Regions from separate parts of the Mesorhizobium sp. EU05-FHT14A09 genome, predicted to be linked through region 1. Evidence: predicted binding sites of a transcription regulator. Region 1 holds the regulator's gene; each other region holds the start of a gene.

Region 1 (3,277 bases):
GACCATCTCGACGATTTCATCCGACCTCATAGCGGAAGGCATCCTGCGCGAAGGCCGCAGCGAACCGACGGCATCGAAACGTGGCCGTCCACAGGTGGGACTGCAACTCGACCCAAACGCTGCGGCCGTCCTGACGGTCGTTCTGTCGCTTAACCTGGTGACGGCGGCAGCCGTCGACTATTCCGGCAAGGTGCTGGCCGAGGAAACACGCCGTCTGGACACTCTGTCTCTGCCGCGAGAGGCGCTGATCGGCGAGTGCGTCGAAATCGTCAGGCGGCGGCTCGACGACCAGAGTCTTAAGAACCATCAGGTGCTGCGCATCGCCTTTGCCGTTCAAGGTACGGCGGATTCACACGCGCGCACCATGTTGTGGACGCCGATCACCCCACATGGAGAGATTCCTTTCGCCGATATCCTGGAAAACGCTTTCGGCATTCCTGTTATCGTCGAGAATGACTGCAACATGATGGCTGTCGCTCTTCGCTGGCGCGGCACGGACCGTTACCGCGACGACTTCATTGCCGTTGTGCTTTCGCACGGTATCGGCATGGGCATCGTGCTCAATGGCGAATTGTTCATCGGCACCCAGTCGTCCGGCGGCGAGTTCGGACACATGATCCACCGGCCGAATGGCGCATTGTGTCGCTGCGGTCGCCATGGCTGCGTCGAAGCCTATGCCGGCAACTACGCGATCTGGCGAAACGCCCGGGGACTGGACGAGAACACCGAACCTGCCGCGGATATTCCCGACGACGAAATGCGGATGCTGGCTGAAAAAGCGCGGGCGGGCGATGGTCCGGAACGCGAAGCCTATGAACGGGCAGGCACGGCTCTCGGCTATAGCCTCGGTTCGCTTTTCGCCGTCATCGATCCGGCACCTGTGACCTTTGTCGGTATCGGGGCGACAGCTTTCGACCTGATTGAGCCGGCCCTGCGGCGCGCAATTGCTCAGACTGCCGGCGGACAGCATTCGAATTCGATCGTGTTCAACATCGAGCCGAACGAGCAGATGCTGATCCGCGAAGGCTGCGCCATGCGCGCGTTGACCTTCATTGATCAGGAGATCTTCGCGCTTGGTGGCCCGACAGCTTCGGCGCCTCAGCTTGTGGAAGCCTGAGCCCGCCGGTTAAAGCAATTCCAGGAAAAGTGTGTAGCGGTTTTCCGTCCGGAATTGCGCAAAAACAAAGAATTAGAGCGTTTCAGCGCTTCCGTAAAAACAGAAACGCTCTAAAGCGCCGCGCGTCCTAGTGGACGCACAAAGGACGCTCCAACTCTTTTGTCCGGCGCATGACGGCCGGCGCATGCCACCCTGCCTTTCCGAAAATCGATTCCGACTTTCGGGGTCATGCGCTAATCCTCGCGGATGGCATAGCCCGAGCCGCGGATGGTACGGATCACATCCGGCATGCGGCCGTTGTTGACCGCCTTGCGCAGGCGACCGACATGTACGTCCACCGTGCGTTCATCGATGTAGATCGTCTCGCCCCAGACATTGTCGAGCAGCTGGCTGCGCGAGAAGACCCGGCCGGGGTGACGCATCATGAATTCCAGCAGCCGGAACTCCGTCGGCCCGAGGCGGATCTCGCTCTTCTTGCGATACACCCGGTGCGACTCGCGGTCGAGCACGATGTCGCCGACCTTGAGCACGGAAGACAGCACCTCCGGCTTCGCCCGGCGCAGCAGCGCCTTCACGCGTGCCATGAACTCCGGCATCGAGAACGGCTTGACCAGATAGTCGTCCGCACCGGTGGAGAGGCCGCGCACACGGTCACTCTCCTCGCCGCGCGCCGTCAGCATGATGACCGGCAGACGCTCGGTTTCCGGCCGCATGCGCAGCCGACGACAGAGTTCGATGCCGGAGACCGCCGGCACCATCCAGTCGAGCACCAGCAGATCCGGTACGTTTTCCTGAAGCCGGATTTCGGCTTCGTCACCTCTGGCGACCACTTCGACCTGGTAGCCCTCGGATTCCAGATTGTAGCGGAGGAGAACGCCCAGCGGCTCCTCGTCCTCTACCACCATGACGCGCGGCGCGATCATCTTGCCGTCCGTCCTGTGATCAGGCCGCCGGAACGGCGGCAGCCGTCTCGTCGAGCTTCGGCCTATTGGGCGGCAACTGCTCGCCCGTCAGCACGTAGAAGGCGTTTTCGGCGATATTGGTGACGTGGTCGCCGATACGCTCGAGGTTCTTGGCGCAAAACAGCAGATGCGTGCAGGCCGTGATGTTGCGGGGATCTTCCATCATATAGGTCAGCAGTTCGCGAAAGACCGACGTATATTTGACATCGATCTTCTCATCGTCTGCTCTCAGCTGGGCGAGACCCTCTGCGTCTTTCGCCGCATATTTCTCCACGACGCCGTCTACCTGGTTGAGCACCAGATGCGCCATGGAATCGATCGAATGCGAAAGATCGCGCGGCGTGGCGCCCTGCCCGACCGCTCCGACACGTTTGGCAATGTTCTTGGCCAGATCGCCGATGCGCTCCAGGTCCCCTGCCATGCGGATGGCGCCGACCACGGCGCGCAGATCCTGTGCCATGGGCTGGCGCTTGGCGATCAGCGTGATCGCCTTGCTGTCCAGCTCACGCTGGCGCGCGTCCATGATCGCGTCGTCCGAGACGACACGTTGGGCAAGTCCATTGTCTGACTTGAGCAGCGCCTTGGTGGAGCTTTCAACCATCGAACTGGCCAATTCACCCATGTCGCTGATGAGCCTGCTGATCTGTCCGAGCTCTTCGTCGAACGACGCAACGGTATGTTCGCCCATATCTTGTGTCCTTTTTTCCTCGGCAGCAATCGCTCACTCAGCCGAAGCGGCCGGTGATGTAGTCCTGCGTGCGCTTGTCGTCGGGGTTGGTGAACATCTTGTCGGTAGCGCCCTCTTCGACCAGATAGCCGAGATGGAACATCGCCGTGCGCTGCGAGACGCGAGCGGCCTGCTGCATCGAGTGCGTCACGATGACGATCGTATAGTTCTGGCGCAGTTCGTCGATCAGTTCCTCGACCTTCGCGGTCGCGATCGGATCGAGCGCCGAGCACGGCTCGTCCATCAGGATGACTTCCGGCGACACTGCGATGGCACGCGCGATGCATAGGCGCTGCTGCTGGCCACCGGAAAGGCCGGTGCCGGGCTCAGCGAGGCGATCCTTCACCTCGTTCCAGATCGCCGCTTTCTGCAGGCTGGACTCCACGATGCGATCCATATCCGCCTTGTTCTTGGCAAGGCCATGGATACGCGGCCCGTAGGCGACGTTCTCATAGATCGACTTCGGGAATG
Region 2 (3,277 bases), on a different contig from region 1:
CCGTGCGGCATGGTGCGCGCCGCCAGCCAGCACAGCATGGCCCAGGCAAAGCCGGCACACCAGCCCGCCAGCACATCCGACGGCCAGTGCACGCCAAGATAGAGCCGCGACACCCCGACCATCAGCGTCAGCAGCACCGCAAGCACGAAGATATAGATCTTGGTGACATGGCCGGGCAGGAAACGCGCGGCCAGCGTACCGAGCGTGAGATAGGTCACGGCCGAGAGCATGGCATGTCCGGAGGGGAAGGAAAGCGAGGTTTCCACCGCGAGCCTGGGCACCAGATCCGGGCGAGGCCGGTCGATACCGAATTTGAGCAGGGTCGACAGGATCTGGCCGCCGCCGACCGCCACCAGCACGAACAGCGCTGTCGTCCAGCGCCGGATGAGCAGGAAATAGATGATGGTTGCAGCGGTGATCAGCGTCAGCACGGCAGCGCTGCCGAGCGCGGTGATGTCGCGTACCGCGCCTTCGAAGCGCGGCGAGCCGATCGGATTGCTCGGATCGCCAGCCTCGCGGAAAGCAAGCAGGATCTGTGTGTCGAAGCTGTGGGGCGCCGAGTCGCGCGCGACCTCCATCAACTCGACGAACCCCCAGAGGCCGCCGGCCACGATGATGCCGGCCAGCAGAACAGGGAATTCAATCCGGTCGTAGAGTGTCGAAATGGTCTTTCGCATCAATCCTGCCGCAATGCCGTCTGTCGAAGAATGCCGGCTTAATCTTTCCCGGCACGGCTGTCATCGGCCTTGCAAATAAGGCCCCAGCGTGACGAGCGCGACGGCAACGATGGCCAGCGCGACACCGACCGCCTGAATGGCCGTCAACTTCTCGCCGAAGAAGGCCAGGGCAACGGCATTCACCGCCACCAGTTGGATGACCGCCGAGAGGCTGAGTGAAATCGACATGCCGAAATCACGGATCAGCTTCAGCATGATCAGATTGCCGAGTGTATAAAGTGCCAGGGTGATGACGATCTTGCCGAGGCTCGGTGCCAGCGCCCAATGTTTGGCTGCCGTGGCGGCAAGCAGGAAAATCACGGTGGAGACACCGAGCTGCGCCATGCCGACTATGTTCACCGATTGCCTCCACCCAGCCCCGCTGGGCAAGCTTGTTTCCCAACGGCAAGCGACGGTCAAGTGGAGAGCCTGAGCCTAGCGCAATTCCAGCAAAAGTTCGCAGCGGTTTTGCGCCCGGAATTGTGCAAAACAAGGAGATAAAGCATTGAAGGCGATCCTGTTTTCGCCGGAAATGCCCTAGCGCAACTGAACCGTCTTCGGAAACTCGATCACCTGGCCCTTCGGCTTCGTGTGCTGGGCGGTGACGATGGCCTCGATCAGGATGTCGAGCGCCTCGCAGGCTTTCGTGCTGGTCTGGTCGTTGCCGCGCAGGTAGTGGGTTGCCCGCTCAAGATGCAGGCGCGCGGCGGCAAAATCACTGTTCATCGGTACTCCGTTTGTTGCCCACCACGAGAGAAAGCATGGAGCGATTCGGTTGCGGGAACGGAAATTCCCGAACAGGCATTTGATTCAAACTTGCTGCATTCCCTGGCTTTAGGCGTGATCCGGCGCATCGGGTTACGGTGCCGGCGACCAGGAGAAGAAGCCGAAATGGACGCGCCCTGCGTCACGAAACTGTTAAGCCCGACCGCTACGCAAGGGGCTGACACGCAGCCCAGCCAGCACCAACAGCCAGAGGTCAGCCATGTCGGACCATAAAGACATCCGCTTCCGCACCAGCCTGCTAGAAGAGAATGACGGTCCGGCGATCAACCCGACAGACAATCGCACCATGGGCGAGATCATCGCCGCACGCTTTTCACGCCGCGGTTTTCTCAAGGGCTCGCTTGCAGTTTCGGCCATAGCGGTCACCGTCAGCCCACTCGCTCTGACCAGCGCAGATGAGGCACGCGCGGCTGAAGGCGGCTCGGCCTTCAGCTTTGACGAGGTCGAAGCCGGCATCGACGACAAGCACCACGTCGCCACCGGCTACGATGCCGATGTGCTCCTGCGCTGGGGTGATCCGCTGTTTGCCGACGCGCCGGATTTCGATCCGAACAAGCAGACTGCCGAGGCTCAGGCAAAGCAGTTCGGCTACAACAACGATTTCGTCGGCTATATCCCTCTGGAGGGCTCGGCCGAGCACGGTCTTCTGGTGGTCAACCACGAATACACCAACCCGCATTTGATGTTCCCAGGCATCGTCAAGGTGGTGGAGAAGGATGGCAAGAAGGCACTCGAGCTTGCGCCGCTGACCAAGGAGCAGGTCGATGTCGAGATGACTGCGCATGGCGGCACGATCGTCGAAATTCGCAAGGAAGGCGGCAAATGGCGGGTGGTGCGTGACGGCAAGCTGAACCGCCGCGTCACCGCCAACACGGAAATGGCGCTCTCCGGTCCTGTGGCCGGTCATGACCGCGTCAAGACCAATGCCGATCCGTCGGGCACGAAAGTCATTGGGACGATCAACAACTGCGCGGGCGGCGTCACCCCTTGGGGTACCTATGTGATGGCCGAGGAGAACATCCACGGCTACTTCTCCGGGGCTTTGCCGGAAGGGCACAGGGAAGCAGCGAATTACAAGCGTCTCGGCATCCCGGAAGGCTCCTATGAGTGGGGCTCCCATTATGATCGCTTCGACCTCGCCAAGGAGCCGAATGAGGCGAACCGCTTCGGCTGGATCGTCGAGGTTGACGTCACCGATCCCAACTCGGCGCCGAAGAAGCGTACGGCGCTCGGTCGTTTCAAGCACGAAGGAGCTGAATCGATCGTCGCCAGGGATGGTCGCGTCGTCTTCTATCTCGGCGACGATGAGCGCTTCGACTACGTCTACAAATTCGTCACTGCCGGCAAGTTCGACCCCGCCAATCCGGCTGCCAGCAAGGATCTGCTCGACGAAGGCACGCTTCACGTCGCCAGGTTCGCGGAAGACGGCGGTGTCGAATGGTTGCCGATCGTCTTTGGCCAGGGCCCGCTGACCGCCGAGAACGGCTTCAGCAGCCAGGCCGATGTGTTGATCGAGACGCGCCGCGCCGCTGACCTGCTCGGCGCCACCAAGATGGACCGCCCCGAGGACATCCAGCCCAACGGCGTCAACGGCAAGGTCTATGTGATGCTGACCAACAACAGCAAGCGCAAGGACGACCAGGTTGACGCCGCGAACCCGCGCGCCAAGAACGCCTTCGGCCATATGATCGAGATCGCCGAGGAAGGCGGTGACTTCGCCGCCACCAAGGGCAGATGGGAAGTGCTGCTGAAATGCGGCGATCCGTCGGTGGCCG
Region 3 (3,277 bases), on a different contig from region 1:
CCAAGGCCCTGCGGGTGGCCGGGCTCAAGACGGGCTGGTGGAACCCGTTGCCGTGGTCGCTGAACCTTTCGATGCAACTCCACAACCAGCAGTAAACGGGTCGCCGTCAGGTTTTGCGCTTGGCAGCTGCATCTGGCATCTGCCAGCCGTAAAGCCAGTCGAGATCCGCGGCAAGGCGGTGCGGCGGACGCAAAGCCAGCACCAGATTGCGCGCCACGGCGATCGGTCCTGCGGCATGCCAGGCAAGGTGATTGAACGCGCCGCGTCGCGCCACCTTGGCCACCCGCGGCTTGCGCTGTTGCTGCCAGTTCGTCAGCGCCTGAGCGATGCCGGCCGGGGATTCCGCGATGCAAGCCGCAAGCGTGGCGGCATCCTCGATCGCCATGCCGGCGCCCTGCGCGGCAAACGGCGTCATGGCGTGTGCCGCATCGCCAATCAGGGCAACGCCTTGCGGCAACGTCCATGACGGTCTCTGGTCGACGGCATGCAGCGGCCAGGCCAACCAACGACTGGCCTCCGCGACCAGCCTTACGAGGGCAGGGGCGGCCCCCTTGAGTGCATCGTTCAGAATTGCCGGATCGGCATGGCCGGACCAGCCTTCGGCGATACGCTCGCCTTTGGTGAAGGCCACGAGGTTGATCGCTGCACCCGCGCTGACCGGATAGGCAATGAGATGAAAGCCGGAATGCAGGAAGGCGGTGACGCAGCCTGCGGCACCGATGGAGGCAAAGACTTCGCCCGCCGGGCTGTCCGCGGCAATGGTGACGCGCCAGGCAAGTTCGCCGGTGAAGCGGCTCCTGCCGGCAAGGCCGGGCAGTTGCCTGACCATTGACCAGACGCCATCTGCACCGACCAGAAGCGAGCAAGGAGGCTGCGCTTGCGTACCGTCATGTTCGAAGGTGCCGATGACGCCCTCGGGGAAAATGCCGATATCCTTGAGTGTCGCGCCTGTGGTCAGCCGGATGTTCGGCGTCTCGGCTACTTTCGCGACCAGGGCCGCCTGTACGTCGGCACGGTGGGCCGTGAGATAAGGTGCGAACCAGCGTCGTTCGGCAAAGGCGCCGAGCGGCACGCGTGCGCGTTCTTTCAAACTGGCCGCATCCTTGAGCACGACGGCGTCGGGCTTCACGGCCACGGGCAACAGTGGCTCCAGCACGCCGAGGCTCCCCAGGATGCGCGTCGCGTTCGGGGAAAGCTGGATGCCGGCGCCGATAGTTTCGAGGCGAGGTGCCTGCTCGCAGACCTCAACCGCGAAGCCGCGCCGGGCAAAGGCAAGGGCAGCGGTCAGGCCGGCGATACCGCCGCCGGCGATCACGACTGGTCGGGACCGCGCATCCGTCGTCATGGTGTGGTAATTGGAAAGATCAGGCGGCGCGATCGAGGTAGAGGCAGCCGGCCGGAACCGTTTCGGTCGCCTTCAGCTTCGCCGAATAGCGATAAAGAGTCGAGCAGTAAGGGCAGACCTTCTCGTCGTCACTGCCGAGGTCAAGGAAGACATGCGGGTGATCGAAGGGCGGGTTGGCGCCGACGCACATGAATTCACGCACGCCGATCTCGATTGCCGGGTGACCCGCATCGTTCTGGAAATGGGGAATGGAACCGCCGGCCATCATCGTCTCCTTCAGCGCGTACGACATGCGTTTGAAGCATATCTGTGTTCTTTGCAAGTTCGATGAAATGAAACTGTCGCAAAACCCTGTCACAGGATAAATTGAGCCGGTTAACCGGTGTGACTCGCTGGAGAGAAAGGCGGACATGAACGAGCTCAAGCCGGTCCAGGCTGATTTCATCAATGTCGAAACGGCAAGCGTCGACGGCGGTAACCCCGATCGCTTCGTCAATCGCGAGTTTTCCTGGCTGCAATTCAACCGTCGTGTGCTGGAGGAATCGCTCAATGCGAACCATCCGCCGCTCGAACGCGTCCGCTTCCTGTCGATCTCCGCCGCCAATCTGGACGAGTTCTTCATGGTGCGCGTCGCCGGCCTTGCCGGACAGGTGCGCGAAGGCATCGTGCTGAAAAGTCCGGACGGGCGCACGCCGGAACAACAGCTCGAGCAGTTGCTGCGCGAAGTGGAGCGCCTGCAGGAAGATCAGCAGAAGAGCCTGTCGGCGCTGATGACGCTGCTCAACAAGGAAGGCATCGAGACGGTCGCCGGCGACGGGCTGACCAAGGAAGAGCGGGTTTGGCTGGAAGAGCATTTCCAGGAACAGGTCTTCCCGGTGCTGACGCCGCTGTCGATCGACCCGGCGCACCCGTTCCCGTTCATCCCCAACCTCGGGTTTTCGATCGCGTTGCAGCTACGGCATCGCAAGAACGGCGAGACGATGAGCGCGCTGCTACGCCTGCCGCAGGCCCTGAAGCGCTACATCCGCCTGCCGGATCGCAAGGGACATGTGCGTTTCATTCCGCTGGAGGCGGTGGTCGGCCTCTACATCGGCAAGCTTTTCCCGGGCTATGAGGTCACCGGCTCCGGCACGTTCCGGATCATTCGCGACAGCGATATCGAGGTCGAGGAAGAGTCCGAAGATCTGGTGCGGCTGTTTGAGACGGCGCTGAAACGCCGCCGCCGCGGTTCGGTGATCCGCATCGAGTTCGACAATTCGATGCCTGGGGAATTGCGCGAATTCGTCGCCGGTGAGCTCGGCGTTTCGTCGAGCCGCATCAGTGTTTTGACCGGACCGCTGGCTCTCAGCCAGATTTCCGAGATCGTCTCGGTCGCACGCGACGACCTGAAGTTCGTGCCCTACAATCCACGCTTTCCGGAACGTATCCGCGAGCACGGCGGCGACTGTTTCGCGGCGATCCGCGAGAAGGACATCGTCGTCCATCATCCATACGAATCCTTCGACGTCGTGGTGCAGTTCCTGCGCCAGGCGGCAGCCGATCCGGAAGTCGTCGCCATCAAGCAGACGCTTTATCGCACCTCGAATGACAGCCCGATCGTGCGGGCGCTGGCGGATGCGGCCGAGGCCGGCAAGTCAGTCACCGCGCTGGTCGAGCTGAAGGCGCGTTTCGACGAAGAGGCTAACATTCGCTGGGCGCGCGACCTCGAGCGCGCCGGCGTGCAGGTCGTGTTCGGGTTCCTGGAATTGAAGACACATGCCAAGATGTCGCTGGTGGTTCGGCGCGAAGACGGACGGCTGCGCAACTACGTGCATCTCGGCACCGGCAACTATCACCCGATCACTGCGCGCATCTACACCGATCTGTCCTTCTTCACGACCGACGCACACATTGCGCGCGACGTGGCGCAGATCTTCAACTTCATCACCGGCT

Evidence for each region. The regulator PhoB, encoded in region 1, activates phosphate uptake and scavenging genes when phosphate is short. The targets are predictions, from matches to a motif close to TGTCATNNANCTGTCAT.
Region 2: the regulator PhoB is predicted to act here: its motif matches at 1,622-1,638, upstream of AC3WTO_RS01905 (PhoX family protein).
Region 3: the regulator PhoB is predicted to act here: its motif matches at 1,674-1,690, upstream of AC3WTO_RS09250 (RNA degradosome polyphosphate kinase).

The regions. Positions count from the first base shown of each region.
Region 1 covers NZ_JBYTDF010000003.1:642,688-645,964, reverse strand. The annotation lists gene AC3WTO_RS14730 (ROK family protein) at 1-1,117, shown strand, start outside; gene phoB (phosphate regulon transcriptional regulator PhoB) at 1,351-2,040, opposite strand; gene phoU (phosphate signaling complex protein PhoU) at 2,060-2,767, opposite strand; gene pstB (phosphate ABC transporter ATP-binding protein PstB) at 2,805-3,277, opposite strand, start outside.
Region 2 covers NZ_JBYTDF010000001.1:432,819-436,095, forward strand. The annotation lists gene AC3WTO_RS01890 (phosphatase PAP2 family protein) at 1-677, opposite strand, end outside; gene AC3WTO_RS01895 (hypothetical protein) at 738-1,061, opposite strand; gene AC3WTO_RS01900 (hypothetical protein) at 1,254-1,442, opposite strand; gene AC3WTO_RS01905 (PhoX family protein) at 1,702-3,277, shown strand, end outside.
Region 3 covers NZ_JBYTDF010000002.1:381,868-385,144, reverse strand. The annotation lists gene AC3WTO_RS09265 (TIGR02117 family protein) at 1-95, shown strand, start outside; gene AC3WTO_RS09260 (FAD-dependent monooxygenase) at 107-1,345, opposite strand; gene AC3WTO_RS09255 (zinc-finger domain-containing protein) at 1,365-1,610, opposite strand; gene AC3WTO_RS09250 (RNA degradosome polyphosphate kinase) at 1,756-3,277, shown strand, end outside.